Regions from separate parts of the Paenibacillus thiaminolyticus genome, predicted to be linked through region 2. Evidence: riboswitches for the same ligand, from Rfam matches in the RefSeq annotation. Region 2 holds a riboswitch; the other holds the start of a gene.

Region 1 (15,460 bases), 1.4 Mb from region 2:
ATATGTTCCTCGTCGGCATGCTCGATGCGGAACCGATTGGCACCGGCGCATTAGTAGAAGAGACAGAAGACACCGGACGGATCGTCCGCATGTCCGTCTCCAAGCCTTATCGAAGACATGGATATGCCCATATGATCCTGTCTGAACTGGAACGGAAGGCAGTGGAGCAAGGAATGAGGCGCCTCGTTCTGGAGACGAATAAAGAATGGCAAAGCGCGGTCCAATTCTATGAAGCGAATGGCTTTGAGCAATATGCGATAGATGATAGACGAACCCATATGGAGAAATGGATATAAGGAAATTCAATGAAGCATGATGGGGAGCAGGGAGGTTCGTCATGAAGAATTCGAACCAGCCAAGCGATGCGGAGGAACGCCCTTAGACGGGAGATTCGGCATTGGATGAAGAGGAGGCCCGGATGCCGATCGGCATGGTACCCGGCCCCCTTGAATGAATCTCGTTGAACCGCTGTTAAATGAACTTATATTTTCGCATCCATTGTTCGAGAAGCTTGAGGAACTCTGCGTCGATTGGATCGGTGATCGTTTTTTTATATTCCTTTACTAGCCCTAGCATGGTATGGGGCTTGTCATATTTTCGCAGGATATGATTCATCTGCGGCACGATATGCCATTCCGTCTCGCCCTTGGCGGCTTCTGCGAACATTTTTGCGTGCTCCGGCGGAGCTTGAATATCGTTCGAGCCCGTGATGGCCAAAAGGGGACAGGATACTTTCTTCACGTATTCCGCAAGGTTCAGAGCGGCATGTTCTTGAAACCATTTGGCGCAAAATTTGGCGCCTTTAAATTGCAAGGTTGGCGTTGCGGAGGAAAGCGCCATTTCCATAAAAGCGGCACTTTGCTTTCTGGTTCTCCCCGGCACATTGAACAAACGGAACAGCAAGCCCTTGATTCCTTTTGCGCACTCCATTTCTTGCAGCGCCTGTGCCGATTGACGCGGCATGGTGTCATGCACCAAATTATCGAAGGCGCCGGCGATCAGCATCAGCCCCTGCACCGGCTGGCTCGCCTGCACGACAGGGGCGATTATCGCTCCTTCGCTATGTCCCAATATGACAATTCGATTCGGATCGATTTCTGGCCGGGACTGCAGGAAGCGGACGCAAGCCGTGCTGTCCTCCACCAGATCCCAGAACCCGGTGTCATAAAAATTCCCTCCGCTCGCATGCGTACCGCGCTTGTCGTAGCGCAGCGTTACCAGTCCCATTTTTCCCAACGCATCCGCCAGGTCTTTATAAATATTCATGTTGAGGCCGCCGCCGTTGCCGTTCCGATCGCTCTCTCCCGTCCCGGAAATGAGTAAAATCGCGGGGGCAGGTTGAACCGCGGCACGCGGCACCGACAATGTTCCGGCCACAGGATAAGCGCTGTCAATCGTTACCTCGATTTCACTACAATGTGCGTTCATGCCGTCTATTCTCCCTCGCTTTTATTTTCCGCTTCCGGAATGATGACGAGCGAAAGCGTTCGGCGCCGTCTCCCCGGAGCGGGGCCGTGCTGCATTGCTTTTTGCAGTGCTTCCTGAAAAGGAACGATCACTTCTGCGAATTCATCGTCACTCAAATAGAGGGAGCATTGGCGGTAACCGACGCCGTCTTGAGCCATATTGATATCGGGTTGTTCTAAATATTGAGAAAAATCATGAAGCAGACTGGAAACGAACGTCGTGAAATATCGCATATGGTCATCTTTTGTTATATTTTCAAGGTCAGCTTCGGTTAAGTTCACTCCTTCCTCAGATAATGCGTATACCTTCTCGACTACGCCGCGAACTTGATATTGATCGACGACAATCAGCACCTCTGCTTCGGCCAATTTATGGAGATGACGATAAAGCGTAGCCTGCGGAACTTCGGGCAGCAGCTCGTGCAATTGCAAAGCGGTGGCTCGTTGTTGACGCATGACATTAAGAATGATCTTCATCCTTACCGGATGCAGGAGCAAATCGGCTTTATTCTTTTTCAAATGGATTACCGCCTATCATTCATTGTTATCAAAAATTATTACATTCTCAAATATGATAATATAATTCGGCTCAAGGGATGTCAAGCAGACGGTGTCATTCGATTAGCTGGAAAAACAGTTGAAACTCCATTATGATCGATCGGTAAGCAAGTTCGGGGGCGTTTACACATGAGCAATTAGGAAGAAAATGGCAGAGACAGGAGGGGCAATTGCTTGGGCTTTCAGTTAGATGATCAGATGATTCGACTGCTGTGCGGCCGGTTCTCCTATGAGGACGGGGAAGTTTTGTTCCAATCGCACAAAGTGATGATAGCAAGGGAGACAGGATCAGGGACGCCGCGTTACGAGGCAGCGATCGAAGAGGACAAGCTCATCCTTCAAGTTACCGTTGAGTTTTCGCATGGGGAAGAGATGAAGGCTTCATGCACTTGTCCGGCATTTCATCCCGAGGACCAATACTGCGCTCATATTGCCGCGGCGCTGATGGCTATTCACGACAGGCAGCTTGCGGATGAAGCCCCGGAGCAGGGACGGGACGGCAGGCTGCAGACCGTAGAGGATGCAGGGGAGCGGATATTGAAGCTGTTCGATGAGAAGCCGCTTCGTCCAACCGAAGCCCGTCCTCTCTTCGATCCGAGGGAAGTGCTTGACGTGGAATTCATATGCAAGCCCGTGATCTGCAGGGATGAGAAGTACAGGCTCGGGATAGAGCTGAGAATCGGCCCGCGCCGGTTATACAAGGTTCAATATGTAGAGGAATTGCTCCGTGGCATCGAGCACCGCGAAGCGTGCAAGGTGTCCAGATATTTTACGTACGACCCGGAGCTTCACAGCTTCCGTTCAGCAAATAACGCGGTCCTTCAGCTTCTGATACGCATGCTCGACAGTGATATGAGGTATATAGAGACGGCACATGATTCCGAACGGCTGCTGCTCATTCATGCTTCCGTGTGGGAAGAGCTTCTTCCCCTGCTCACGGCGGCTCCGGCAGTTAAGGTGATGCAGGGCGGCAGCAGCTTCGATGGGATCGTTATCGCGGACGGGCCGCTCCCGCTTGTCTTCGGCTTCGATCAGTCTCAGATAAAAGATCAAGGTTACGAGCTGGACATAGCAGGTCTGGAACGGGTTATCCCGATGACGGCCTATGGATGCGCGCTCTCCGAAGGGAAGCTGTGGAGCCTTCCGCAGGAGCCGCTCAAACGCCTTGCCGATCTGCAGCGGATCGTCGACGCATCTCATAGCAACCGGATTGCGATTAAGCCGGAGCAAGCGGAGCCATTTATGGAGAAGGTCATCCCGGGCTTGATGAAGCTGGGCCAAGTCCGGATTAGCCAATCCGTCTCCGATCAAATGGTGCGGACGCCGCTTGTCGCCAAGCTGTATCTCGATCGGGTCAAGGAACGCCTCCTTGCCGGATTGGAGTTCCATTACGGCACGATGGTCATCAATCCGCTGGAGAGCAGAGGACAGGGGAGCGGCGAGGGCCGGATTCTGCTCCGGGACGGCGAGAAGGAGCGGCGGATACTAGAGCTGCTGGAGCGCAATTCCTTCGTGAAGACGGAGGGAGGGTTCTTTCTGGCCGATGAAGAGCAAGAGTTCGACTTCCTCTATCATGTGCTGCCTGAACTGGAGAAGCTTGTCCACGTCTTCGCGACCACGGCGGTAAAGTTGAGGCTGCATCCCCTGTCTGATCGCCCAGCCGTAAAGGTCGACGTCGATGAGCGCACGGATTGGCTGGAGTTCCAGTTCGAGATGGACGGGATTCCGGAAGCGGAGATCCGCCGCATTATCCAGGCTCTCGAAGAAAAGCGAAAATACCACCGGCTATCCAACGGCGCGCTGCTTCCGCTCGATCGCGCCGAGCTTCAGGAAATCATCGCCTTTCTCAATGATATGGGGATGCGGCAGGAGCATATCCAAGGGACGAGGCTGCGGCTGCCGGTTGCGCGCGGACTTCAATGGATGGATACGGTGCACACAGGAAGTGCGATCCGTCTCGGCAAAGGGTTCCGCAAGCTGCTGGAGCATATGCGCAATCCCGACCATCTGGAATTCCCCATACCCGCTTCGATTGCTCCGATTTTGCGCGAGTACCAGCAGTATGGATTCCAATGGCTGAAGACACTCGCCCATTATCGCCTCGGCGGGATATTGGCGGATGAGATGGGATTGGGCAAGACGATCCAGAGCATTGCCTTCGTGCTCTCTGTGCTGCCGGACATCCGGGATGCAGGCATGCCGGCCCTGATTGTGTCTCCGGCTTCTCTCATGTACAACTGGCGCAATGAGCTCAACCGCTTCGCGCCCGAGCTTCGCGTCGCGATTGCGGACGGAAGCAAGGAAGAGAGAAGCCGCATCGTGCGCGATGCATCCCGCACCGATGTCATCATTACCTCGTATCCTCTGTTGCGCCAGGATATCGGACAGATTGCGGGCACGAGGTTCCATACGCTGATATTGGACGAGGCCCAGGCGTTCAAGAACTATGCGACCCTGACGGCCCAAGCCGTAAAGGCCATTCAGGCCCGGCATCGCTTCGCTCTGACGGGAACTCCTGTGGAGAACCGGTTGGAGGAGTTGTGGTCGATCTGCGACGTTATTTGTCCCGGACTGTTCCCGGGGAGACGGGAATTCAATGAGCTCTCGCGGGATGCGGTGGCGCGGCGGGTGCGCCCCTTCCTGCTGCGCCGATTGAAGTCCGACGTACTGAAGGAGCTGCCGGATAAGATCGAATCGCAGCAAGCGTCGCAGCTGCTGCCGGAGCAGAAGAAGCTTTACGTAGCGTACCTCGCGGAGCTGCGGCAGGAAACGGTGAAGCATCTGCGCACAGGCGGCTTCCGGAAGAACCGGATCAAAATATTGGCGGGCTTGACCCGGCTGCGCCAGCTCTGCTGCCATCCCGCCTTGTTCGTCGAAGGCTATGCCGGCAGCTCGGCGAAGTTCGAACAATTGCTGGATATGATAGCGGAGTATCGGAGCGCTGGCAGGCGCATGCTTGTCTTTTCCCAATTCACGGAGATGCTCGGTCTGATTGCGCGGGAGCTGAGCAAGCATGGCGTGCCGTATTTCTACCTGGACGGCCAGACGCCTGCCCGCGAACGAGTCGAGCTGTGCGGCCGATTCAACGAGGGGGAGCGGGATCTGTTCCTTCTCTCGCTGAAGGCGGGAGGAACGGGATTGAACCTGACTGGAGCAGACACGATCATTCTGTACGATCTGTGGTGGAATCCGGCGGTGGAGCAGCAAGCGGCTGATCGGGCCCATCGGATCGGGCAGAAGAACGTCGTTCAAGTTATCCGTCTTGTGACGCAAGGCACGATTGAAGAGAAGATGTATGAGCTCCAGCAGAAAAAAATGAACTTGATTCAAGAAGTGCTTGAACCGAGTCAGGAAGGATTATCCGCCATCACGGAAGAGGAAATCCGGGAGCTGCTCATGCTCTGACCCAGCGATCAGACCGGAAGGAGGCTGCGGGCGTGCCAGCCCGCAGCGCGAATATTGCAATCCGCTACCGCTTCGCCGCAGGAGGCGCTGGACTCTCTCCAGGAAGAGTAAGGAAATATGGCATCCTGACAAAATAGGAAGCAAATGATAAGCTTGAACAAATGGATCAAGGAAGGTGGACTATGCTAAATGGAGACTATTTCGTTGGCTGGGGCACGCTGGCTCTGATCAACGCCGGATTGGCCCAGGGGAAGAACCGAAGCGGCTTGAACTGGTTCTTGCTGTCTTTGCTGCTTGGCCCGATCGCTACCTTAAGTCTCGTGCTCTGGGATAAAAAGTAAGCATGAGTCATCCGGGCCGCCGAGGGCCGGCGTATTCATCCGTTTAGATTCCCTTTGCGAGTGAATTCTAGATGGATCCTCTGATACAATAGAGGCAATATAATGAGAGGGTGAGCGAAAGCCGATGATCTCCTAACCCTATCCGCCGCAGATTGAAGAATGCGAAGTGCTATGGATAGGATCGGTCTGGGCTTTTGCCGCCATACGGGACGAGAACGACTCTGCTTATGAAGCGGAGCTTGTCTTAGTGCATTCATGCCAACCTCCTATCCGTTGATCGGATCAGGAGGTTTTTTGATGTGAGCCTCCTCTTTCCAGCGCATGAAGCGGTCGGGACCAAGCTGATTATCGGGAAATTTTGCTCCATCGCCGCGGAGGCGGTAGTCGTCCGGGATGTGGAGCCTTATCCGATAGCCGGCGGCGATCCTGCCTGGGGGATACGGAGGCGCTTCTCGCCCGAGACGATTCCGGAGCTGCTTGAGATTCGCAGGTGGGATTGCGGCAGCGTGGACGGCCTTTTCCGCCGCTGCCCTTCTTTTTGGGAACTGGTACGACATTTTATGTCGTATCGGCTGTTCTATAATGGGGGTGCATCACCAATAAAAACAGGAAGTATGAAATGAGGTTGCATCAAAAATGGCAAAAACAAAGCGCGGCAAAGTGTTATGGAAGCTGCCTTCCCGGGGCCGAGGCACGTGCCCGATGTGCAGCAGCACACGCATCAAGCTTTTCTACGCTGTAACGAATACGGCCGGCCATACATATCAAGTCTGCAAGTATTGCCGGAATGCGCCGCAGTCCAAGATTGATATGATTTCCGGTCAACCCGGCGTGTCATAGCGTACAGAGCAGGACACCCGCTTCCTCGGCCAGGAAGCGGGTGTTGTCATGAATCCCAAGGTTGCGTCAGACAGAGCGGGAATGTTGTAATGAAGGAGCCGGGCACTAGCCACGGCAGACGGGAGGAAAGAGCAGAGAACATGAGCAATATGCACCGGATTCAATGGTTCGATCAGCAGATCAGAGCTGGGTTCTACCCGAACAGCAGTAAGCTAGCGGAGCAGTTCGAAATCTCGAAGCGGCAGGCGCAGCGGGATATCGAGTATTTGGAAGTCTCTCTCCGCGCTCCGCTGCTGTATGTGGCCAAGCACCGCGGTTATGTCTATGAGGATAAGGCGTATATGCTGCCGCTGCTGTACATTACGGAAGAAGAACAGGACGTGTTGAGATTCCTGGCTCATCGGTACCGTCAATATAACTATGAGAACGCGGCTGTCGTGCAGCGCATTGCCCATGTGCTGGAGCGCTTCGCCGGGCCGCCGGAGGAAGCGGGGGAGCATCGCCTGCCGATCTTCGCCGCTCATCCTCAGCGGATGCAGCATTGGCAGCTGCTGTCTCATGCGATCCGGGAGCGGCGTATTGTTCAGATTCGCTACCGTGAAGGCGGCCAAGAAGCGGAGCTGCCGATTCGTCCGCTTCATTTCACTGCATATTACAATTCGGACTATATTACGGCTTATTGTGAACAGTCATGCAGAAAGCGCGCCTTCCGGCTGGACGGCATTCTCCATGTGCAGGTAACGGGAGAGACATTCGACCTGGACGAGATAGACCGCACGGATTGGGAAGATGCGCCGATACCGCAGCGAAAGCCCTATCTGGCACGAATCGAGGTGGGAGCTCCGCTGCATGGGGAGTCGTGGCACGGTTACCCGATTCGCTCCATGCATGATCTGATGTACGAGGTCGAGTTCTATGATCCCGATTGCTTCATGCAGCATCTGCTCACCGCGGAGTGGGAGCGGCTGCTGTCTCCGAAATGGCTGCAGGCGAAGCTGCGGGACCGGTGCGGGCGCATCGCCGCCCGGCTGGAGGAAAAGGGGCGGTAAGCGCATGACTGTCATTGGCAAGGGAAGCCGATGCATTCGGCAAGGAGGGATACGATGCCGAGTATCTACTTGGAACAGATACAGATGAAGCGGGAATCGAAGTCGTTCACCGACAGCCTGTACGCGATATTGACGGCGGCCAACGGGTTCGACGGACCGAAATATTTGCTCTCCGGACTGAGCGGGATGGCGTTCAAGTTCTCTGTGCATGAGAAGCTGCTGCCCCTGTCGGTTACGGCCTATGGGCAGTGGGGGAGCGAGCATTATCCGGCGATAGACAACATGGGTTTTTTTACAGTAAGCGATGGAGGCAGAACGAGGCATTCTTCGTTCCGCTATTATCAGCAGGATGCCGTCCAATGGGTGAAGGAGAGTCTGGATCAGGGGCGGGGCGTCATCTATTGGATCCCGGAATTCGGCGTCATCCAAGGCTATGATGATGAAGATCGGGTCTTCTACATACAGGACGGTTGGTCTGCGGACAGTCATATCCTGCTCTATGACAACTTCGGATTGAATGTCACCCCGTTCTGGTACTGTCAGGTGGTGGGAGAGCAGGTGGCTGTAGACCGCTCGAAGCAGGTGCTGGAATCGCTGCGGCTAGCCGTCCAGGAGTGGGAGAGCCCATACAAGACGCTGCCGTCCACCGAGATTGGTTCCGGTGAGCTGGCTTATGACTTTCTCATTCGCGGCTTGGGGCACGGGGATTATGACGAATACGGCGCCGTCTATATTATCGACTCGTATATTCAATCCCGGCGTGAGATACGCTCCTACCTGCAAGACGAAGGCGGGAGCTTGCCCGGCTTGGGCGAGGCCGTTCCCATCTATGACCGGCTCATCTCTGTTCTGGCGGATGCGTCGGAATGCATCGCCGTGCAGGGCGGCGCGAGACGAGTCGAGCGGAAGCGGCTTGCATCGCTGCAGCATGCGATCGCCGAAGCGAAGAAGCTGGACGGGGAAGCGATTGAGCTGTTCCGCGAACTGTCGGGACAATATCCGGATCTGAAAAGGGAGACGATCCCGCGATGGGGACTCCATATCCCAAGATGAAGGAGGGGAGGAAGGATGGCTTCGATAAGGCAGAACCGCTTGCGGCCGTCTGGCCACGCGGGTTCCTACATAGAGGCGATGCATGCGATATTGGCTCAAGCCGGATGGATTGACTATTCTCCGTCGACGCTTGCCGGGATGACGGCGTCCTGCTTCCGCTTCACGGTCAATCGAAAGCTGACCGGGGAATCGGCGACGGCGTACAATTGGATGGCAGAGCATTTTGTCGCCGGGGATTTCATCGGTATCACGACCAGCCAGCATGCCGGCTTTTCCTTCGAGGCTACGTTTCCGCTGTACCAGAAGTACGCCGTGTCGCTGCTGATCTCTTCGATTGATAAAGGGAGGGGAGGCGTGTTCTGGAAGGATCGCTTCGTGATCGCGACCGGCTATGACGATGCGCGCCGGCTGCTTTATTACGCGGATGGAAGCGGCCGGGAGGAGAGCGTGATGTCCTATGACGAGTTCGGACGGAACGAATCGCCCTACTGGTATGTGCAGGTTTTTGAAAGCCAAGTCGCCGCCGATCCGATTGACGTCTATAAAGAATCGCTGATTCAGGCGGTATTTAAGTGGGAGACGCATGATCCGATGCTCCCGGAACCGGAATATGCCTGCGGCCGCCGCGCCTATGACGCTATCATGGCCGCGCTGCAGAGCGGGGACTATTCTCCGGCGGAGGCCTGGAGCGTCTTGCGTGCCTATGCCGGATACAAACGGGATATTGCGCAGTATATGAACGAGCTGCAGACCCTGCTGCCGGATATGGATACGATCGCCGCGTACTATTCGGAAGTGTCCCGGATATGGGATGAGGTTATCGGCGCGGGGCGGGGCGCTCTCGGCGAGCAGCTGGCGTTATTCGCTGAAGCCAAGCTGGCCGAGGAGAACGGAATTCAGGCGATTCGCGCCTTGATGAAGGAGACGATCGAGAACCGGTTCCACGATACGGGATTGCGTTAATGTAACCGTGTGCGGCTGGTGCGCGGTGTGGTATATTTGTGATTAATTACCGATACTGGGTTCGCGATAGGGAGGCTGGTTATCCAAGGAAGCAAGCCAAATCAAACGTTCCGCCCTGATGTCCGCCTTCCTGCGCGGTCATCACGCCGCGTATGATCATCCCGCAATTTTTCGGGATGAATGGGCTCGCAAGCTGCTGAGTGAGGAAGAGCTTGCCGAGTTCGAAGCGACGATGGAGAAAGCATTGGAGGCAGCGGTGCCTGACCAGGCCGCGGCCATGCCGGACCGGGCTGCCGCCGTAGCCTGCATGGTCCGGGATTACTTCCCGACCTCGCTGTTCCTTAGCCGGGCCAAATACGCGGAGCAAATGCTGGAACACGCGATGACCCGGGGAGTCAAGCAATATGTCATTCTGGGTGCAGGAATGGATACGTTTCTGTGGAGGCGGGCGGACCTTGCCGATCGATTGGACGTATTCGAGGTCGACCATCCCGCGACGCAGGCCTTCAAGCAAGAACGTCTGGCCGGCTTGGGATGGCGCATCCCGCAGAATGCGCGGTTCGTGGCGGTCGATCTGACCCGGCAGCGGCTTGATCAGGCCCTTCGCTCTGCGGGGTTCGATTCAGGAGCGCCGAGCTTCGTCAGTTGGCTGGGCGTGATCCATTATTTGCCGGAGGACGATGCCTTCGCCACGCTGCGTATGATTGCCGGGCTCTGTCCGGAAGGCAGCGAGATCGTATTCGACTATTGGGATACGGAGGCGTTCCTCCCGGATCGGGCCGCCTATCGGGTGAGATGGATGCAGGAGTTGCTCCGGTATGCCGGGGAGCCAATGCTTACCGGGCTGGATCCGGCTGCCATCGCCGGGCAACTGCGTGAATCCGGCTTGCATGTGCAGGAGCAGCTGTCTCCGGAGGCGATACAGGAGCGGTACTTCATGAACCGGTCGGACGGCTATTATGCATACGAACACGCTTATTTCGTCCGTGCTGCGGTCTTATAGCTTCATTCTACACCGACAAGCCCCCATCTGTTCTCCGTTCCGTGGAATAGATGGGGGCTGATTTGCGTATCTATGTGCAGCAGGGATCAAAAAAACTTCCCGCCCATGACGAGAAGCAGCATTTGCAATCCACACGAAAATGAAGGAAAATAGAGAATGCCAGAAATTGAAAAACCATCACTTCATCAATTATGTATTGAAACTATCACGAAAGTATGATAAACTATCCGTTGCCAATTGTTTATGTGCACATTTAATTTCGATCTTAGCACATTCGGCATATTGTGTCAAGAATAATATATACATTCCAGCTAGCGGGTTACAGGGGGGATTGGATGCTTACGAACGATCAACAGGACTACGACCTGATGCTGCCACCCGGGATCAAACTCGATGACCCTGTGCGCATGTACTTAAAAGAGATAGGGCGCGTACCGCTGCTGTCCGCAGAGGAAGAGATCGAATTGGCCAAGCGGGTCGTCCAGGGAGATGCTGAAGCGAAGCAAAGACTCGCGGAGGCGAATCTCCGTCTGGTCGTCAGTATTGCAAGACGGTATATCGGGCGCGGCATGATGCTGCTCGATCTGATTCAAGAGGGAAATATGGGCCTGATGCGGGCCGTCGACAAGTTCGACTACACGAAGGGCTACAAGTTCAGCACGTATGCGACGTGGTGGATTCGTCAGGCGATTACACGGTCGATTGCTGATCAGGCTCGCACGATCCGGGTTCCGGTTCATATGGTTGAGACGATTAACAAGCTCAACCGGATCTCGAAGGAGCTGCTGCAGGAACTCGGCCGGGAGCCGACGCCGGAAGAGATCGCGGTCAAGATGGAGATAACGCCGGAAAAGGTGCGGGAGATTATGAAGATCGGCCAGGAGCCGGTCTCGATAGAAACTCCTGTCGGCGACGAGAACGACTCCAGCCTGGGAGATTTCATCGAGGATCAGGAGGCGCTGGCTCCCGCAGATGCCGCGGCTTACGAGCTGCTGAAGGTCCAACTGGAGGATGTGCTCGACACGCTGACCGAGCGGGAGCAGAACGTGCTGCGTCTCCGCTTCGGACTGGATGACGGCCGCACCCGGACGCTTGAAGAGGTAGGCCACGAATTCGGGGTGACCCGCGAGCGCATCCGGCAGATCGAGGCGAAGGCACTCCGCAAATTAAGACATCCGAGCCGCAGCAAACGGTTGAAGGATTTTCTCGAATAAGCGGGGGCTGGTTGCCGCTATGATGCACTTATAAGATATAATATGCTGCCGAGGGGCACGCGTTCGCTGCGCGTGCCCCTTTTGCGTCTGAGATGTGACACGAAATTTTCAGTTGAAGTGCGGATGATTCCAGTTATAATGAAGAACGGGGCATGACTGCCGCAAGGGTCAAGCCTACGACTGATTTGAATGAGGATCTTCAGGGCCAGGTGCAATTCCTGACCGGCGGTAAGGTGCTGTTGTCCAGCCCGAGCCCGCGACTCGCCGCTGTCTTAAGCGGCGACTGATTTGGTGCAAAGCCAAAGCCGACGGTATAGTCCGGATGGAAGAAGATCGCTTATCCCGATTCACGTGGTGTATGTTGCATGTCATCTTAACCACATATGATCATTGGCGAAGTAAGTCTTCTTAGGCCTAGATCCTGTTCAACGACCGTGGAGGTTATTGAATATGGACGAAGCATTGCAGCCGGGACATGGTGCTGCCCGCGCATCTAGAGGGATCTGGTACGTCGTGCTGGGTGCCGCTCTGTGGGGGATCGGACCGGTCTTCCGCACCTTTGTGCTGGATTATTTGACATCCACACAGATCGTATTAATTGAACATCTTATTTTGCTGCTGTTCGCGGCGCCGGTATTGTGGGTGAACCGTCATGAGCTGAGGAGCATCACCTGGAGGCATCTTGTGGCGCTGCTCTTCATCTCCTGGGGCGGATCCGTCATCGCTACCATTATGTTCACGGACGCATTCGTGATGGGCAATCCGAACGCGGTGCTTCTGCTGCAGAAGCTGCAGCCGCTGTTCGCCATCCTGCTGGCGCGAATTCTTCTGCGGGAGAGACTGCCGCGAGGCTTCGGGCTGCTGCTGCTGTTGGCGATAGCCGGCACCTATCTGCTCACGTTCGGCTGGACTTTGCCGATCGGGCATGTGGGCGAGGTCATCGGCGTAGGCAGCCTGCTCGCGCTCGGCGCCGCCTTCCTGTGGGGCGGTTCGACCGTCATGGGGCGGTTGCTGCTGAACGATATGAAGTATGAGACCGTTACGGCGCTCCGGTTCGCGCTTGGCCTGCCGTTATTGTTCGTCATTACCTGGAGCGAACATCCGAGCTGGGACATCCCCTCGGGCGAGGCGGGGAAGCTGACCTTCTACATTTTGCTGCAAGTGTTGCTGCCGGGTCTGCTGAGCTTGCTGCTGTATTACCGCGGCCTGGCCGTCACGAAGGCTTCTTATGCGACGCTCGCGGAACTGTCCTTCCCATTGGTCGGAATGGTGGTGAACTGGCTTGTCTTTCAGGAGGTCGTGACCGTGGCGCAAGTGGTTGGATTCGCTTTGATCTGGATTGCGCTGTTCTGCGTGGCCCGTCAGCAGGAATAACATCAACATAGATTGCCGCGAATAGGGGCTGTCTCATAACGCAGTTTTTACTGCAGTGAGACAGCCCCGGCTTGCTTCTGACAGCTCAACTTGCCGAAAAGGCTGCGCAAATACAGTTTTCCCTTGTGACGTTGATTCCGTTACCGAAATTGTTGCAAAACGGCATGAATGTAAGCCATTTCCACGGATTCAAAGCAAAAATCTGCGCAAATCAGGCTGTTGGAAAACCCCTGTTTTTTTCGGAGGGGTGAGTACCAAACCGAAACTTGGCATTCAGAGCGTCATCGCCTTCCGGAGACATCATAATCTCCTGGGGTTTTAACGTGTGGAGGGAATTGCTGCTATTTTACAGGAATTTCGGCTCAATGAGTCCACATTTCGAGGAATTGCTGCACAGCTACATCATTTTAGGCCCTTTTGAGCTAAGTCGAAGAGAAACGGGTGAAATTGCTGCAGTTTTACAGGATTCCCTTTCAGGTGAAGTTGTCCCTATCGAATTGCTGTATTTGTGCAGGATTTTGCCTACTGAATCAACGTGTCTTGAGAAACCGTGCAGTTTTGAGGACTTCGCCTATCGGATAGACATTTCATTGTGCAGTTTTCAGGCACTTCGATCAGATAAAATTTTTCTACTGAGAGACAACTCCTGATGAAGTAGTGCCCAAAAATCCTTTGGACTTTCTCAACAGCCTGACAATTGCAGGATTCGGATTCGCTGCTCAACCATCGTCCCACGCTCATCCCGCCTCCCGATTCTCTGTTGTTCCGTCTTGCCCTGCGTTATGACTCGATGCCTATGGGGACAGCTCCTTTTATTGCTGGAGGGGCTGCTGCGCCTCCTCCAAGTCCTGGATAAAGCTAAGCCGTGCTCTGCTCCTGGCGTGCTCATGCTATGCTCCTGGTGTGCTCATGGTGTTGGAAATGCATCTGGTGTGCTCCTGGCCAGCGACGACTTTTCTCCTTCATCACCGGAACCAGTCTGTTGGTGGATGGCGGGTGCACTGCGCAATAATCGGATCGCGCCAGGCCGGCCGCTTCGCTGAACGCTGCGCTCCTTGAACGGAAGATGAAGCCCGCCAAAAGCAAATATCGCATGCATCGAGCGGGTGTACAGCCGGGCGGTTGCCCTGAAGCGGCCGCTTGGTTTGCATTTGGCAGTATGTCGTTAATTGTCATCATTTGTCGGTTGTCCAATATGCCGATTCCATTTAATATCAGTACAGGACAGCCATTAGTTGGCATAATCTGCTGAATTATCTCGTTGTAAGGAGCAATGGGCATCATGGCTTTTTGTGCAAAAACATCTATGAGACAGTTAAGGCAAGAAAGAAGACGGCAGGGCCTATGCGCACAGTGCGGGGATGCATCTTCCCAGTACTTATGTCAGCGCTGCAAAGCGATGCGGCGTAAGCCCGAACCGAAGGGGTTCCGGGAGTACCCGATTCAGCGCAAGCTCAAAAGCAGCTTGACGGACAAGCGCCTATACGAGGATATGATCCGGCTGAAGCTGCGGACGGCCGATATTGCGCAGTATTGCGGCGTTACTCAGCGTACGGCCGAGAAGTGGGTATTCGAGGGAAGTGTGCCGAACCCGGAACGCGTAGTCAAATTATGCGAGCTGATGGGACGGGAAGTCGGCTATTATTATCCCCTGTATAAATGGACGAACAAATAGCATTTACCTGCACGCGAGAAGGGCGGAGCCGCATGAATGCAGCTCCGCCCGATGCATGACCGGCAGCAGGCGAGGGATGCTCCTGGGCCCCTGCAAGCTATTCGCTGAGGAACCGAAGCGAATCGAGCGCCTGCATGACGAGGCCGTCCAGCTCGCCTAGATGACGCTCGTCGATAGGATGATTGAACGTCAGCACGATGCGGTGCGTCCCTTCGTCCGCGGCGGCAGAAGCTGTCCCGGTCCGAGGCTGGACGGGAACCGTTCGTTCCTGCCGCATGATGACCGCATCGCCCCAGATTGCGGCCAACCGTTCATCGATCTCGTCCGCCCGCGCCGTATGATCGCCCGCCAGCTCGAAGGACACCTCCAGCCGGGCGCCGGGCTCCTCCCCGACAAGCCGCAGACCCCGCAGCTCGGCAGCGAAATCGGCCAATCCGCTCGCAAGCGTCAATGCGGCTATGCAGGCCTCTCCAGGCCGCTGCACCCGCATGCGGAATGTCCGTCCGAACCCGGCAAGAT
Region 2 (15,460 bases):
TTTTGCGGGAATTTCATCAAATAGCGTCCGCCATCTCACCCGAAGACGAGCAGACAGACGATAATGGCGGCCACAAATCCGACCAAATCGGAGAACAGGCCGACCTTGAGCGCATAGCGTCCATTGCGAATGCCGATCGCACCGAAATAGACCATCAGCACATAGAGCGTCGTATCCGTGCTGCCTTGAATAGTGGAGGCCATTCGTCCGATCATAGAATCTGCGCCGTAGGTCTTAATCAGATCGGTGGTAAAAGCGAGCGACCCCGCCCCTGTTATCGGCCGCAGGAAGGCAAGCGGAAGCACCTCGCTCGGAACGCCGAACCAACTGAGCAGAGGAGCGAACCAGCCGACGATCCACTCCATCGCCCCGGAGGCACGGAACACGCTGATGGCAACCATCATCCCCACGAGCGTAGGGATGATGTTGATTGAGGTCTGAAAGCCGTCCTTCGCCCCTTCCACGAACGATTCATAGACGGGGATGCGCTTGAAATACGCGTATAAAGGGATGAAGACGATAATGGCCGGGATGGCCCATGCAGAAATAAGCGACACTACAGCATACATGAGCAGCCGTCCTTTCCGAACGAGTAATGAATTCCCTCTTCAGCCAATGGCGCTTGCCCGCATGACCGGGCCTGCCCGGTCTTAATCAGGCATCGGCGGCACGCCAAGCCCTGTCCGGCCGGTTCCGGCCGTCGCGCTCGGCGGACGGGCCGAAGCCCGGTTACGGTACCATCGATCGGCCGCAATCGCGGCGAGCGTCGCTACCATCGTAGCCAGCAGCGTCGTGCCGACGATCTCGGCCGGATTGGCCGAGCCGAAATTCATCCGAATCGCGATCAGTGTCGTCGGAATCAGCGTAATGCTGGACGTATTGATCGCCAGCAGGGTGCACATCGCCGGCGTTGCCGTGTCCTTGTCCGGATTCAGCTTCTGCAGCTCTTGCATCGCCCGTATCCCCATCGGCGTCGCCGCGTTCCCCAAGCCGAGCAGATTCGCGCTCATGTTGGACATGATGTACCCGAGCGCCGGATGATTGGGCGGTACGTCCGGGAACAAAAAGCGGACGACCGGGCCTAACGCCTTCGCGACTTTAGCCAGCAGGCCGCCGTCTTCCGCGATGCGCATCATCCCCAGCCAGAACACCATGACGCTAATCAGACCGAAGCTAACCGTAACTCCGGTCTTCGCTCCGTCAAAAACGGCCTCCGTCACCGCGTCAATCCGTCCTTGAGCAGCTGCCGCGATAAATCCGACCAGCAGCATGAACATCCATATTGCATTGACCATCGTTCTCCCCCCTTATAACATCCGGCATCCTCCCCTGACGATTAGCGCGCATGGAATAACGAGCCTACCGCAGTCCGCAGCCCTTGGAACCATCTGGCGGCGGCGGTATCCGGCTTGCCTGTCCCGGCCTCGTCGCCGCCTGCCGCAGCTTCCTCCAGCTGGACGGAAATCAGCGGCTTGCCATCCAGCTCATACCGAAGCGATCCGCGATAGCCTAACCGGTAATCGAGACTTCCCGCCGGTATAAGCCGCACGGACGCCTTCACCCGGTCGCGCTCGTCCGCTCCGAGCGGATAGGCGGCAGAGGCCGAAGCTTGAAGATGCTCATTGCCTTGGATCTTATCGCCCTTGGCGACCAGCGGCACTTTTGGAAAGGCCGAGAACCCGTAATCAAGCAACCGGGAATGATCGAGCCAGTCATTGCCGTCATTCAGCGTCACAACCGCCAACTGCTGGCCGTGCCTCGTTGCCGAGCTGACGAGACAGCGAAGCGCTTTGGACGTATAGCCGGTCTTCACTCCATCGGCTCCCTCGTACAGATACAGCATTTTGTTTTTATTGCTCCATTTATAATCCCAATTGTCATTCGGATTCGGCACGGTCTTCACCTTCGTGCGCACGATCTCCTGAAAGGTCGGATTGTGAAGCGCGTATGCGGAAAGCCGGGCAAGATCGTTGGCCGTCGTGTAGTGCCCGTCGGCATCCAGCCCGTGCGGGTTGCGGAATTGCGTCTTGTCCAAGCCAAGCATTTCGGCCTTCTCGTTCATCATGTACACGAACCCTTCTTCAGACCCGCCGACATGCTCCGCGATCGCGACGGCAGCATCGTTGCCCGAGCGCAGCATCAGCCCGTACAGCAGATGGTGGAGGCTCATTTCCTCGCCTCTGCGCAGGTACAAGGAGGAGCCTTCCTTGGCGAAGGCCCGCTTGCTCGTCTTCACCACATCGCTCAGCTGCCCGGTTTCAATCGCCACGATGGCGGTCATAATTTTCGTCGTGCTTGCCATCGGAAGCAGCGCTTCGCCATTCCGGCTATACAGAATACGTCCGCTGGCGACGTCGATCAACGCCGCGGCCTTGGCATGGATGGCCGGGGGCTTTATCCGTTGGGTAAGGCGTTCGGGCTCGCGTTCGGGTTCAGCCTGCACCACCATGCCGGAAGTATCGGAAAATCCCGCGCTTCCGTTCCTCGCCTCGCTGAACGGGCTAAGGACAAGGAGCACGGAACTAATGAGCAGCAGCTTTTTGGTGAATCCCGCATTGGTGAATCGGATCATAGGGTCCTCCTTTGTGTGATGCCAGTCCAATTGTTACCATGTGTATGCTTGTCTGCTTCCAGGTATGCGGAAGGAGACGAGAAATAACGAAGCAGACGAGATAAAATGCGACAGAAGACGAAGACAGCACGGCAAACAGCGCCAAGCCCGCTCCTCCTTCGCACATCGCCTAGCGGATGGGGAAGACAGACGAACTTGACGCTTCTGCATGTGACACGCATGACGATATCACGCCTCTTCTTCATTCGGCCCGCCGTGCCCGTCGCGCTTGAACATCGCTTCGATCCGGTCAAGCACGTTTGGCGTGACATCGATAATCCGTTCGAGTAAATGGGTCTGATTATCGAGCGATACGACGTTGATGCCTTGCTGGCCTACGACAAGGAACGCAATCGGGGTCAAACACACGCCGCCTCCGCTCCCCCCGCCGAACGGCAGGGCATGAGACGATTTCCGATCGTCATGCCCATTCCCGGATCCGGAACGCTGCTTCTCAACCCGGAAGTCGCTCCCTCCTGCAGCGAAGCCGAAAGCGACTCTGCTTATCGGAAGAATAACGCTGCCGTCCGGGGTCTGAACGGGATCGCCAACGATTGCGTTCACATCGACCATGGCCTTGATATTTTCGAACGCAGCTTGCATCAATCCTTCGACAGGATGTTCTGCCATTGCCTTGAGTCCTCCTCCGGATATATAAGTTCCAAAAGCCGTATATCGGCTTTATCCACACCTATCCCCACATTAGGTACGGCCTGCACATCCATAGCTTGTGCACAAATAAAGCGTAGTATGTATAGGCTAGCCCTGCACTTTCCGTGCAGCGGCGTCCGCCAGTGTCCGCCGCCACATGCCGATCCCGCCTTCGGCACGCACAATGCGGACGGCAAGCCGCGCCAGCGAGCGAACGACATGGCCGAATCGTATTTCGGCAATACAGATGATGCGGGTAGAGAAGTAAGGGCGGTGGAACTGAGGGGTGATTCCCAAAATCGGATCATCCTGAAAGCGAAGCGCATAGCTGAGCCTGCCGACAAGCCATGACTTAATGGACCAGGTCGTGCCCGTGACGATGGCGGTTCCGGTTGGATCGCTAAGCCCGATCTCCGTCTCCCAGATGAACAGGCTGCACTTCACCTTGTCCAATGTCTCCTCAACCCACTCGACGATGCCTCTTGTATGCCGGGCCAGCCGCTTGGCCTGTCTGATGTACCGGGCGACAGTCTCCCGGTTCACCTTCCGGCGTGTTTTATCCTGGTTCGTCCTGACGAAGTTCTCCTTCTTCTTCTGCTTCAGATCGAAGCCTTCCTCCATATTGATGAAGCGGATAGAACGCCATTCGTACCGCCAGCGAATCCAACCGTAGAAGGCCCGGATAATAAGAAATACCCGCTCATGCTTATCCGCTTTGTGAATGACCAGCTTGCATTCGACCGTAGAGAAGAGAATCAGGAAGAGCAGCAGGGCGATGATCGCTGCGATGCCGGCCATAATCCATATCCCCATAGTCTGCCTCCGATCCGAAAGATTTCCTGAACTAACCGTATTATGGCCTTTTATCCAATCAGACATGCAGGAAGTTCCATCGCATCATTGATGATGCGGACGCCGGGCACGGCAAAGCCCGCCGCAGATCGACTGACGTCGTCCGCTGGCGGGCTGTTCATGCCGCTTATTTCAGCGATTATCCATTTCATTCGTTCGGCTGCTCTCGAGGCCTCCTCCAGCTCCTGCCAGCTTGGTTCAGCCCAGCTCCAATTCATTGGTGTCAAGCGATTCCCCTGGCGTCAGCTCCATGCCCTGAATGCCGATAAGCTTCAGTTGAGTGACGAAGGCCGCGCCGTCCTGTTCGATCGGCGGGAACGTATTGTAATGAATCGGGATGACGACCTTCGCCTTGGTCCATTGCGCGGCCAGGAGCGCGTCCTCCGGATCCATCGTGAAGAAGCTGCCGATAGGCAAAAAGGCGATGTCCGGCTTATACCGCTCGCCAATCAGCTTCATGTCGCTGTACAAGGCGGTATCTCCCGCGTGGTACACGGTCAATCCATCCATCTTAAGTACGATTCCCGCCGGGTTGCCCAAATATTGAGCCTGCCCGTTCACTGTGACCGAGGAGCTGTGGAGGGCATTGACCCATTTGATCGAACCGAAGTCGAATGTGCCTCCCCCGCCCAGATTCATGCCGATAGCGCGCGTGCCCTGCTGCTCCATGTAATCGGCCAGCTCCACGATGGCCAAGATGGTGGCGTCATTCCGCTTCGCAATGTCCGCCGCGTCTGCGATATGATCGCCATGGCCATGGGTAAGCAGCACATAATCCGCCTGAATCTGATCCGGTGTGGCCTTCGCGGACGGATTGCCCGTCAAAAATGGATCGATGATCAGCCGATGCTTCCCAGTATCGATTTCGACGCAGGCATGCCCATGAAACTGAATTCGCATTTTAACGTTCTCCTCCTTCTTCGTTCACATCTTCAATCGTCAGCTGCCGTCCTTCTAATTTCTGGAACAACAGCTGCGTCTCCTCCTCCAATCCTTCATTTTGTTCGAAGGCCGAAGCTTCCGGCAGTTCGGACAAGCTTGCCAGCCCGAAATAGTCGAGAAAGGCGCGCGTCGTGCCATACAGTATCGGCCTTCCGATCGCTTCGGCCCGGCCCGTTTCTTCGATCAGATCTTTGTTCACGAGCGTCTGAATGGCCCGATCGGACTTGACGCCGCGAACCTCCTCAATCTCCACGCGAGTGATCGGCTGGCGGTAAGCCACGATCGCCAGCGTCTCGAGCGCCGCCTGGGACAGAGACGAGCGGGAAGGCGAATAGGCCATTCGTTCGAAATAAGGCGCATGATCCGGCAACGTCGTCAGTTGATACATGCCGGCAATGGCCACGATCTGGATCCCGCGCTTCGAACGCTCCATGTCCGCCTGCAAATCATGCAGCGCCTCCATGACGATTTCCTGCCGCTGTTTCGTAATTTCTGCGATTTGCTTACTATTTAAACCTTCATCTCCCGCCATAAACAGGAGCCCTTCAATAATCGACTTCAACGTCTGAAAGTCCATCGTCTTCCACATCCCCTTGCCACTGAATCACAATTTCATCGAATACCCGATCTTGAAAACAACGAATCTGCTTCAACTTCATTAATTCCAGCACCGCCAGGAACGTCACGACCACCTCGTGGCGGGACAACTGCTCGCTCAGCAGCTTGGAGAACAGCAGCTTGCCTCCCCTTCCCACCGGCCGCAGAACGGTGACGATATCGCGTATCCGATCCTTCACGGAAATCTCGTCGCGGTGAATCGTGGCGACCATCGTGCGCCGGGATGCTTTGCGCAGCGCCTTCTGGAAGGCCTCAATCAAATCCGACACATGGAGCCCTTCCACCGGATTCGACGGCTTCGACGGCATGAACGGAGTCAGATCCTCCGGTTCCTTCGTGAACAGCAGGCTTCGCTCCGATTCCTTTTCCCGCAAATGCTCGGCGATTCCTTTGTACTTCCGGTATTCCACCAGCTTGCGGATCAGCTCCGCTCGCGGGTCCAGTTCCTCTTCTTCGTAGTCCATCATGTCGTCATCCCATTCCATGACGGGCGGCTTTGGTAAGAGCTGTTGGGACTTCATCGCTAAGAGGGTCGCTGCCATAACGAGAAACTCGCTCGTAATATCCAATTCCAATTCCTTCATGCTATGTAAATAATTCATATATTGATCGGTAATCTCGCTGATCGAGATATCCTGAATAGCAATCTCCGCCTGATCGATAAGGTGAAGCAGCAGATCAAGCGGCCCTTCGAACAGCTCCAGCTTGTAAGTGACGGACACGAACGTTCCTCCCGTAAAAACAAATGTAGCGCCCTATTATAAAGGCATGTACCTCTATAAAGGGCACTACATTAAATAAGCACTATTTCAACTGATTCGTCAAGTTTGCCATTTCAATTGCCGTTGCGGCCGCTTCCCAGCCCTTGTTGCCGGCCTTCGTGCCTGCGCGCTCGATCGCCTGCTCGATCGAATCCGTCGTCAGCACGCCGAACACGGTTGGCACGCCTGTTTTCATATTGACTTGGGCGACCCCTTTGGCTGTCTCGCTGCACACATAGTCAAAATGCGGCGTAGATCCGCGAATGACGGCGCCCAACGTGATCACCGCGTCATATTTGCCGCTTTCCGCCATTTTCTGGGCGATGAGCGGAATCTCGAACGCGCCGGGAACCCAGGCGACAGAGATCTCCTCATCCTTCACGCCGTGGCGCTTCAGCGCGTCCAGCGCGCCCGACAGCAGCTTGGAGACGATGAATTCATTGAAGCGTCCGGCGACGATGCCATATTTTAACCCTTCCGATACTAAATGACCTTCAAATACATGTGGCATAGGTAAAACCTCCCGATGGAATATAGTTTGCTGTGACTAGCTTGCGATTCAGGATTCGATTTGTTCATTCTGCTCGATATCATCGAATACGAGCATATGTCCGAGCTTCGCTGCCTTCGTATGCAGATAACGCGTATTGTCTTCGTTTTCCTGCATCTGAATCGGCACCCGCTCGACAATTTCAAGGCCGTAGCCTTCGAGCCCTTTGATTTTGCGGGGATTGTTCGTCATGAGCCGGATGTGGCGGACACCGAGATCCTTCAAAATCTGCGCGCCGATGCCGTAATCCCGCAGATCCGCCGGGAACCCGAGCTTCAAGTTCGCGTCGACCGTATCCAGGCCTTGTTCCTGAAGCTTGTACGCTTTCAGCTTATTAATGAGGCCGATCCCCCGGCCTTCCTGCCGCATATAGAGGAGAACGCCGTTCCCTTCCCGCTCGATCGCGCGCAATGCGGCCGCGAATTGAGGCCCGCAGTCGCAGCGGTGCGAATGGAACACATCCCCGGTCAGACATTCGGAATGGACGCGGACCAGCACCGGCTTCGTGCCATCGACCTCGCCCTTGACCAAGGCGACATGCTCCTTGTTGTCGACCTCGTTCGTGTAAGCGATCGCCCGGAACACGCCGAAGTCGGTAGGCATGTTGACTTCGACTTCGCGCCGGACCAGATTCTCTTTCTCATTGCGATAATGAATCAGATCTTTGATGCAAATGAGCTTCAAGCCGTGCTTCTGCTTGATCTCTATCAGATCTGGCAGCCGCGCCATCGTCCCGTCTTCCTTAATCACCTCGCAGATGACCCCCGCCGGCGGCGCTCCGCACAGGCGGGCCAGGTCGACGGCCGCTTCGGTATGGCCTGCGCGGCGCAGCACGCCGCCCCGCTTCGCGATAAGCGGGAAGATGTGGCCCGGACGGCGGAAGTCTGCGGCTTGCGCCTGCGGATCGAGCATCTTCTGAATCGTCAGCGAGCGCTCATAAGCCGAGATGCCTGTCGATGTCTCGACATGGTCGATCGACACCGTGAACGCCGTCCCGTGATTATCGGTGTTATGCGTAACCATCGGCGGCAGATCCAGCTCTTCTGCCCGCTCGGGCGTTATCGGCACGCAGACGAGCCCTCGGCCCTCGGTTATCATGAAGTTGATCGCATCCGGCGTCGCCTTGTCGGCCAGCGTCAGGAAGTCGCCTTCGTTCTCACGATCCTCGTCATCGACGACGATGATCACTTTGCCTTCCATTAAGTCTCGGATCGCGTCCTCTATCGTATCGAACTGAAATTGTTCACTCATCGCTCTTCCCCCTTTGCATGTTGTCACATAAAGCCGTGCTCCGCCAAAAAGGCGCTGCTGATGCGGGAGCTTCCGCTCGCGGCGGAGCGGCTGCCGAAGGCCAGCAAATGATCGACATATTTGGCCAACACGTCGCATTCGATATTGACCGTGTCTCCCGGCTGCTTGCCGTGCAGCGCCGTCTCGGCAAGTGTATGCGGAATGATCGAGACGGCGAACACGCCCTCCTCCGCCCGGGTAAGGGTGAGGCTAATCCCGTCCACGGTAACCGATCCCCGCGGGATCATATACTTCGCCATGCCCGGAGCCTCGGGGAGGAATTCGAACACCACCGCATTCGCCTGCGCCGTCCGGCGCATAATGCGCGCCAGCCCATCGACATGGCCCTGTACGATATGTCCGCCGAAGCGGCCATCCGCCGCCATGGCCCGTTCCAGATTGACCGGGGCGCCCGGCTGCAAATCCTTCAAGTTCGTATGCCGGAACGTCTCCGGCATAACATCCGCCATGAATGAGCCGGAGTCATAGGAGACCGCAGTCAGGCATACTCCGTTCACGGCGATACTGTCGCCGATCTTCATCCCTTCCAGCACTTTCCCTGCACGGATATGGAGTACCATCGCTTCCCCGCGCTTCGTAACGGCCTGGAGCCGGCCGACTTCTTCAACGAGTCCCGTGAACATCGTCGCTTCCTCCCTTCACATCCCGCGTTGCAGCAATCCGTTCAAATACGGTGCCGAACGGATATCCGCTAATACAAACATTATCTCCTAGCGTGTCTACCCGCGTATGCCGGAGCCGGTAAGCGTCGTTCATCCGGCTTACGCCATCGAAGGCGAAGTTGGCCGGCGACGCCTGGCCGCCGACAATCGTCGGCGCATAGAACAGCACGACCCGATCTACCCAGCGGCCCTCCAACATCGCGCCGTTCAGGCGGCCGCCGCCTTCCAGCAGGATGGAGCCGATCTCCTGGCTTCCGCACCATTCCATCATGTGGCGCAGATCGACCTGCGGCCCGTCGCCAGCGGCGACAACCTGCACGCCGCGCGCCTCCAGCGCTTCCCGCTTCCCGGCGTCAGCCCGGGAAGTCGTGAACACGATCGTCGGCGCGGTGCGGTCGGCGACGGCTTTCGCTTCCAGCGGAAGCCGCAGCTGGGAATCGACGATAAGCCGCGTCGGATGAAGACCTGGCACGGCAAGCCGCGTCGTCAGCGACGGATTGTCGGCTAGCACCGTGCCGATTCCGGCCATAATCGCATGATGGCGGTGGCGCATCGCGTGCACCTGTTCCCGGGCCTGCTCGTTGGAGATCCACCGGCTGTCGCCCGTATGCGTGGCGATGCGGCCATCCAGCGTGCTCGCCGTCTTGAGCGTGACGTATGGCAGGCCGGTCGTGATGTACTTGGCGAACATCTCGATGAGCGCCTCGGCCGCGGGCTGGAGCACGCCCGCCACCACTTCGACGCCATGCTCGCGCAGCAGCGTGGCTCCCCGGCCGCTGACCGCCGGGTTCGGATCGAGGCAGCCGATGACGATGCGCTTGATGCCGGCTTCCAGCAGGCGAAGGCTGCAGGGAGGCGTCTTGCCGTAGTGGCTGCATGGCTCGAGCGTGACATAGGCGGTAGCATCGCGTGCAGCTTCGCCGGCCATTTGCAGCGCATGCACCTCCGCATGGCCCTCGCCGCGCTGCAGGTGGGCGCCTAGGCCGACGACCCGGCCTTCGCGGACGATGACGCAGCCGACGGCCGGATTGATGCCGGTCTGTCCTATGGCCCGGTCCGCCATATCCAGCGCTAGCTGCATGTAGAACTCATCATTTATTACCGGATGCACCAGAATGTCCCTCCTTGTTTTTACAGCTTGCCCCATAGCAGCAAAAAACCCTTCGGAATCCTCCGAAGGGCTTGGTTGGTGAGCTTACAGGTATGTACTCTTTTTCATCATAGGCACAGTCAAATAAACAGTCCACATCGTTCGCAAATAAAAGAGGCAACCGCCTTCCCGCGTACGACAAACAAACCGGCTGAATATCGGCAACTGAAAAAACTATGTGAAAAAAAGAACTAAAAAGAGTTAAAAAGAAAACTCTTCTCCTGACGCCCTTCTCCCATCCAGACTATACTGTCGGCTCTGGAGTTGCACCAGATCCACCGTTCGAACGAAGTTCGTCCGGGTCACGGACTAAGGAAGACGATAGCCGTTAACTGCGCTACCTTTCCATCACCGCCGGTCGGGAATTGCACCCTGCCCTGAAGGTTCAGCAGATATGATATTGAGTAATCAACAATCGATTACGTAACGGATCTTATCACTTCAAGCGGAAAAAGGCAAGGCTATCCCTCACCTTACCCTTCTCCGCCGGATCGCAACCACGATCAAATAGGCGGCCAACACGAGTACCACTCCGATAGAGTCGACCGCAACATCGGCGAGATGTCCGGTCCGCCCAGGCACGAAGGTCTGGTGCCATTCATCGGAGCAGGCGTATAAGACAGCAATGAGCCCGCTCCCCGCCGCGACCAGTCCCTTCGAACGGACACGGGCCGACAGTGTCAAGATAAGCAGCACCGTCAGCAGGGCGAACTCGGCTACATGCCCGCCTTTACGGATAAAAAATTCGACGAAATGGTAAGGCTCCCGCCATGACACAAGACTGCCGCCATAGTAAAATTCCCAACGCGGAATATAGCGAAGCAGCTGCTCTTCGGAAACGACGGAGCCGAGCGCCGGCTTCACATCCTGAACCGAGTAAGGTTCATCCGATTTCATGAAAATAAATGCCATCCAGGCGATGGTCAAAATAAACCATAGTAGGCCTAACCGGCTTCTCTTGCGCATAGATTCGCATGCCCCTTTCAAATTAGAGCTTCCAGCCCGTTCAATTCGCCTGTCTTGTGCGCTGGATTCTCATCGTCTGAGCCGGCTTCTGCGGCTTTGGGGAAGCCATATTCGACCCCGACTTCTTTGGGGCCGCCTGCGCAGCCTCGGCCGCCTCACGCTTATACTGGGCTTTCGCTTTCAGCACCCGTTTCGTATAGGCGCTATCCAGCGTGCCTTTGTCCTGAATCCAGCGCTTGGATCCGTATCTACCACGATTATAAGCGAGGAGCATCGCTTTTTCCAGGTTATCGCCCTTATACTTGTCCTGCCAATAAGCGCGGCATTCGAGCAGTTCGGCCAAGCCGAGCAGAATATTGTCTTTCGGCTCGAACTTATCAAGATTCGGGCGCCCGATCGCTTTGGACAACCGGGATACGTTGACGGAGTTCATTTGCACGAGCCCGTAATCCTCCGTTCCGTTCGGATTACTGTGCACCAGGTCTGTATCGAAGTTGCTTTCCACTTTGATCAAAGCCAAAAAAGTCATATAATCAATATTCTTTTTGCGGGTTTCCTTCCAGATCAAATCAAGCACTTCATCCGGCAGCTTAATCGACGGAATGTGCGGACGAGCGGGCGCCTCGTTCTTCGTTGACGCCGATTGAATGCGAACCTCTTTTTCTTTCCCGCTGCTCTTATGCAAGTCTACTTGCCGCGCTTGACGTTCCATTTCCAACTCGAATACGAGCGGCACCCGATCCACATACTCCTGGTACGTCGCCGTCTCTTTGTTCAATCCGTCCAGGCTGCAGGATGTAAGGACAATTGCCGCGCCTACGACGGTTATGACACCTTTCCTCATGTTCATCTCCTCTTAATGACCCTACCCCGACTTCGTCAGCACCGATAACCGGTTGCGTTTCTCTCTATCTCTGCGTATTCAAACTTGGTCAGCTTGAAACAAATCATGGTATTTCCGATTCTCATCAGGGGAGAGGTGAGATATACGGGAAGGCGGAAATGATAGAAGCGATGTAATACGGATGTAATGGAATGGATTGAAAAAGAAGGCGTTCATATGGGGGGATTAGCCTGAACATAAGTATGGAGCACCGGTTCCGCGTACTGCAGCCGGCTTCCTTGTTCAGGGGGCACAATAATCGTTGCTTGCCCGGCATTGAACTCCGGGAGCAGATTACCTATTCGCTTCAACCTGATTTGTTCTCAATAGCTTCGGGTCTGTTCTGATTGGCACGAGCCGCCAGATTGCGTTGCCGCTCCCGGCTGGCTTGACTGCCATGATTACTAGGGAACGCACGTTCGTTCTTCCCTAGCATTTTATCATCTTCTATGATTATACGCAATATTTTTATCTTGTCTAATGTTTCTGAATGTAAAAAAAAACCTGCTCCGCAGTAAACGGGAGCAGGGTGGCGAGCTTTAGCCTTCTACGACGCGAACTTCCTTCATTTTGTCGCCTTGCTTGATTTGGTCAACGACTTCCATACCTTCCACAATTTTACCAAAAACAGTATGCACGCCATCCAAATGCGGGAAAGCGTCATATGTGATGTAAAATTGGGAGCCGCCGGTATCTTTGCCGGCATGTGCCATCGCGAGCACACCGCGCACATGCTTGTGCGGATTGCCTTGTGTCTCGCACTTTATCGTATACCCCGGTCCGCCCATTCCGGTCCCTTGCGGGCATCCGCCTTGAGCGACGAATCCCGGAATGACGCGGTGGAAGCTCAATCCGTTGTAGAAGCCCTCATTCGCCAGCTTCTCGAAGTTGGCTACCGTTCCCGGCGCTTCTTTCTCGTGCAATTCAATTTTGACGGAGCCGCCCTTTTCCATCTCAATTTGTGCAAATTTGCTCATTATGTATGAACTCCTCTCATATCTCATTGTGGGATGACTATCGTTAACGATTATACGTTATTTAGGCATAAAAAGAAAACAGCCCCGCTCCGCCAACTTGCAGGCGGCATGCGGGGCGCTGAATTTAGCGGCCAAGCGGCTGCGATTCACGTTTTTCCAGCCGGGCCGGAATCAGATCGCAGCGGACAATATCATCATGCGTTTCGCGGCGGACGACAAGATCCGCTTCGCCCTCCCGGACAAAGACGACGGCCGGGCGCGGGATCCGGTTGTAATTGCTCGCCATCGAATAGTTATATGCACCTGTGCAGGAGACGGCAAGAAGATCTCCGGCCGACACGGTGGGCAACGCCACATCCCAAATGAGCATATCGCCGCTCTCGCAGCATTTACCCGCAATCGCCACGATTTCATCGGTTGGATCGTTCGCACGGTTGGCTACGATCGCCTCATATTTTGATTCATACAGCGCTGGACGAGGATTGTCAGTCATGCCCCCATCGACCGCAACATACTTGCGAACCCCAGGGATATCCTTAATCGAACCGATGGTGTACAGCGTCGTGCCGGCTTCCCCAACGATGCTGCGGCCCGGCTCAACCCAGATCTCCGGCAATTCGCTATAAATCGGCCCGAAGTGCGTGCGTACCGCTTCCGCAATCGCCTTCACATAATCCCGGACAGCGAGCGGCGTATCGCCTTCAATATAGCGAATGCCGAAGCCGCCGCCCAGATTGACGACCTGAAAGACAACATTCATCTGGCTGCGCACGTTGGCCGCGAATTCCGCGACACGCTGCACTGCCATCTGGAATCCTTCCGTCTCAAAAATTTGCGATCCGATATGGGAGTGAATCCCGAGCAGATGCAAGCCTTCCGCATCGGATGCTTGCGCCACGGCCTGAAGCGCCGTTCCGTTCCCAATGTCGAAGCCGAACTTGGAATCCGTCTGACCGGTTGAGATATATTCATGCGTGTGGGCTTCAACGCCGGGCGTCACGCGGAGCAGGACCGAAACTTGTTGACGCCGTATTTTGGCTAATGCATTGAGCAGGTGCAGCTCGGCGAAGCTGTCGACGACGAAGCATCCGATGCCGGCATCGAGCGCCATTTCGATCTCGTCCGGCGTCTTGTTATTGCCATGAAAATGGATCCGTTCGGCGGGAAAGCCTGCTTGCAGCGCCGTATGCAGTTCCCCTTCAGATACGACATCAAGGGACAAGCCCTCCTCGTCCGCGATGCGGCACATGGCCATCACGCAGAACGCCTTGCTCGCGTAGGCAACCTGGAAGTTCAGCCCCGACTCCCGAAACGCTTCCATATATTCGCGGGAGCGGGTACGAATGAGTGTCTCATCCATAATGTACAACGGTGTTCCGAACTGATTTTTCAAGGTGGTCACATCACAGCCGCCGATTTCGAGGTGGCCGGATTCATTGATTGTACTTGTTCCATGTAAGTGCATCGTTTTCTTCTCCCCATTTCCTCATCCACACACTGGATCTCCCAGCACCATGAAAAATATTACATCGAGTATACCAGTCCATTCTATATGGAAGAATGGACTTTTGTACATAACGTTTGCATTATATCTTTATCGCGTCACCGTGTCATTCCCTATGTCTGTCGCTCGCCATTATACCGCCCGGAAGGAGAACCCGGCGGCATCTTCGTATTATCGCGCGTCTTGTTGAAGCTCGGCCGTGTCTTCATGTCCAGCACCGGCTGACGGAACAGAATGTTGAACATCGCCTTGACGTTGAACGGAATAAACGGCCAGAGATAGGACGAATTGTAGGAACGATGCAGCGATAGCCAAAGAATATAGAGCGTAATGCCGATCACCAATCCGGGAACTTTGAACAACGCTACCAACACGAGCAGAATAAGCCGGACAATGCGGTTGGCCAGCCCCAGCTCATAGCTTGGAGTGGCGAACATGCCGACGGCCGCCACAGCCATGTACAAAATGACCTCATTGACGAATACGCCCGTCTTAACCGCAATATCCCCGATTAATATCGCTGCCACGAGTCCAAGCGCTGTAGCCAGCGGGGAAGGCGTGTGGACAGCCGCCATGCGCATCAAATCGATCCCGACTTCAGCCAGCAGGAACTGCATGATAATGGGCAGCTTCGCGATTTTATGCGGACCAATAATCTGCAGGGCGGCTGGCTTGATGCCTGGCTCGATCACGAATAGCATCCAAATCGGCAGCAGGAACAAGGAAGAAAATATGCCGATGAAGCGAATCCATCGCATATAGGTCCCCATGAACGGCGTCTGGCGGTTCTCCTCCGCATGCTGGCATAGATCGAAGAACGTCGTCGGCAGTATCATGACAGAAGGCGATGTATCGACGAAAATGACGACATTGCCGTCAAGCAAATGCGCCGCCACCACATCCGGCCTTTCGGAATACCGGACAAGCGGATACGGGTTCCAGCCTTTGTTGATGATAACCTCCTCCAGTTGCTTATCGGCGAGCGGCAGTCCTTCCAGATTGGCTGCCTTAATCTTTTTGCG

What was found. A riboswitch is a leader RNA that binds a small molecule or an ion and turns the genes downstream of it on or off. The one in region 2 is predicted to bind FMN.
Region 1: linked by a shared signal. The riboswitch ahead of FLT43_RS28655 (DMT family transporter) and the one ahead of ribD (bifunctional diaminohydroxyphosphoribosylaminopyrimidine deaminase/5-amino-6-(5-phosphoribosylamino)uracil reductase RibD) in region 2 are both predicted to bind FMN.

Annotation. Positions count from the first base shown of each region.
Region 1 is NZ_CP041405.1:6,495,922-6,511,381, forward strand. Features, by position in the region: gene FLT43_RS28600 (GNAT family N-acetyltransferase) at 1-296, shown strand, start outside; gene FLT43_RS28605 (alpha/beta hydrolase family protein) at 472-1,428, opposite strand; gene FLT43_RS28610 (helix-turn-helix domain-containing protein) at 1,434-1,985, opposite strand; gene FLT43_RS28615 (DEAD/DEAH box helicase) at 2,199-5,429, shown strand; gene FLT43_RS29560 (hypothetical protein) at 5,612-5,770, shown strand; gene FLT43_RS30390 (LbetaH domain-containing protein) at 6,070-6,393, shown strand; gene FLT43_RS28630 (helix-turn-helix transcriptional regulator) at 6,751-7,659, shown strand; gene FLT43_RS28635 (BtrH N-terminal domain-containing protein) at 7,714-8,712, shown strand; gene FLT43_RS28640 (hypothetical protein) at 8,728-9,675, shown strand; gene FLT43_RS28645 (class I SAM-dependent methyltransferase) at 9,794-10,678, shown strand; gene rpoD (RNA polymerase sigma factor RpoD) at 11,014-11,892, shown strand; FMN riboswitch at 12,084-12,230, shown strand; gene FLT43_RS28655 (DMT family transporter) at 12,343-13,266, shown strand; gene FLT43_RS28660 (helix-turn-helix domain-containing protein) at 14,666-14,941, shown strand; gene FLT43_RS28665 (hypothetical protein) at 15,039-15,460, opposite strand, start outside.
Region 2 is NZ_CP041405.1:1,235,740-1,251,199, forward strand. Features, by position in the region: gene FLT43_RS05580 (spore maturation protein) at 36-569, opposite strand; gene FLT43_RS05585 (nucleoside recognition domain-containing protein) at 651-1,295, opposite strand; gene FLT43_RS05590 (D-alanyl-D-alanine carboxypeptidase family protein) at 1,337-2,572, opposite strand; gene ytfJ (GerW family sporulation protein) at 2,801-3,241, opposite strand; gene FLT43_RS05600 (DUF2953 domain-containing protein) at 3,371-4,075, opposite strand; gene FLT43_RS05605 (hypothetical protein) at 4,126-4,332, opposite strand; gene FLT43_RS05610 (metal-dependent hydrolase) at 4,313-5,014, opposite strand; gene scpB (SMC-Scp complex subunit ScpB) at 5,016-5,633, opposite strand; gene FLT43_RS05620 (segregation and condensation protein A) at 5,602-6,396, opposite strand; gene ribH (6,7-dimethyl-8-ribityllumazine synthase) at 6,479-6,946, opposite strand; gene FLT43_RS05630 (bifunctional 3,4-dihydroxy-2-butanone-4-phosphate synthase/GTP cyclohydrolase II) at 6,995-8,236, opposite strand; gene FLT43_RS05635 (riboflavin synthase) at 8,260-8,919, opposite strand; gene ribD (bifunctional diaminohydroxyphosphoribosylaminopyrimidine deaminase/5-amino-6-(5-phosphoribosylamino)uracil reductase RibD) at 8,900-10,069, opposite strand; FMN riboswitch at 10,332-10,497, opposite strand; gene FLT43_RS05645 (VanZ family protein) at 10,577-11,074, opposite strand; gene FLT43_RS05650 (transglycosylase SLT domain-containing protein) at 11,115-11,918, opposite strand; gene FLT43_RS05655 (peptidylprolyl isomerase) at 12,497-12,934, opposite strand; gene lysA (diaminopimelate decarboxylase) at 13,059-14,399, opposite strand; gene FLT43_RS05665 (spore germination protein) at 14,552-15,460, opposite strand, start outside.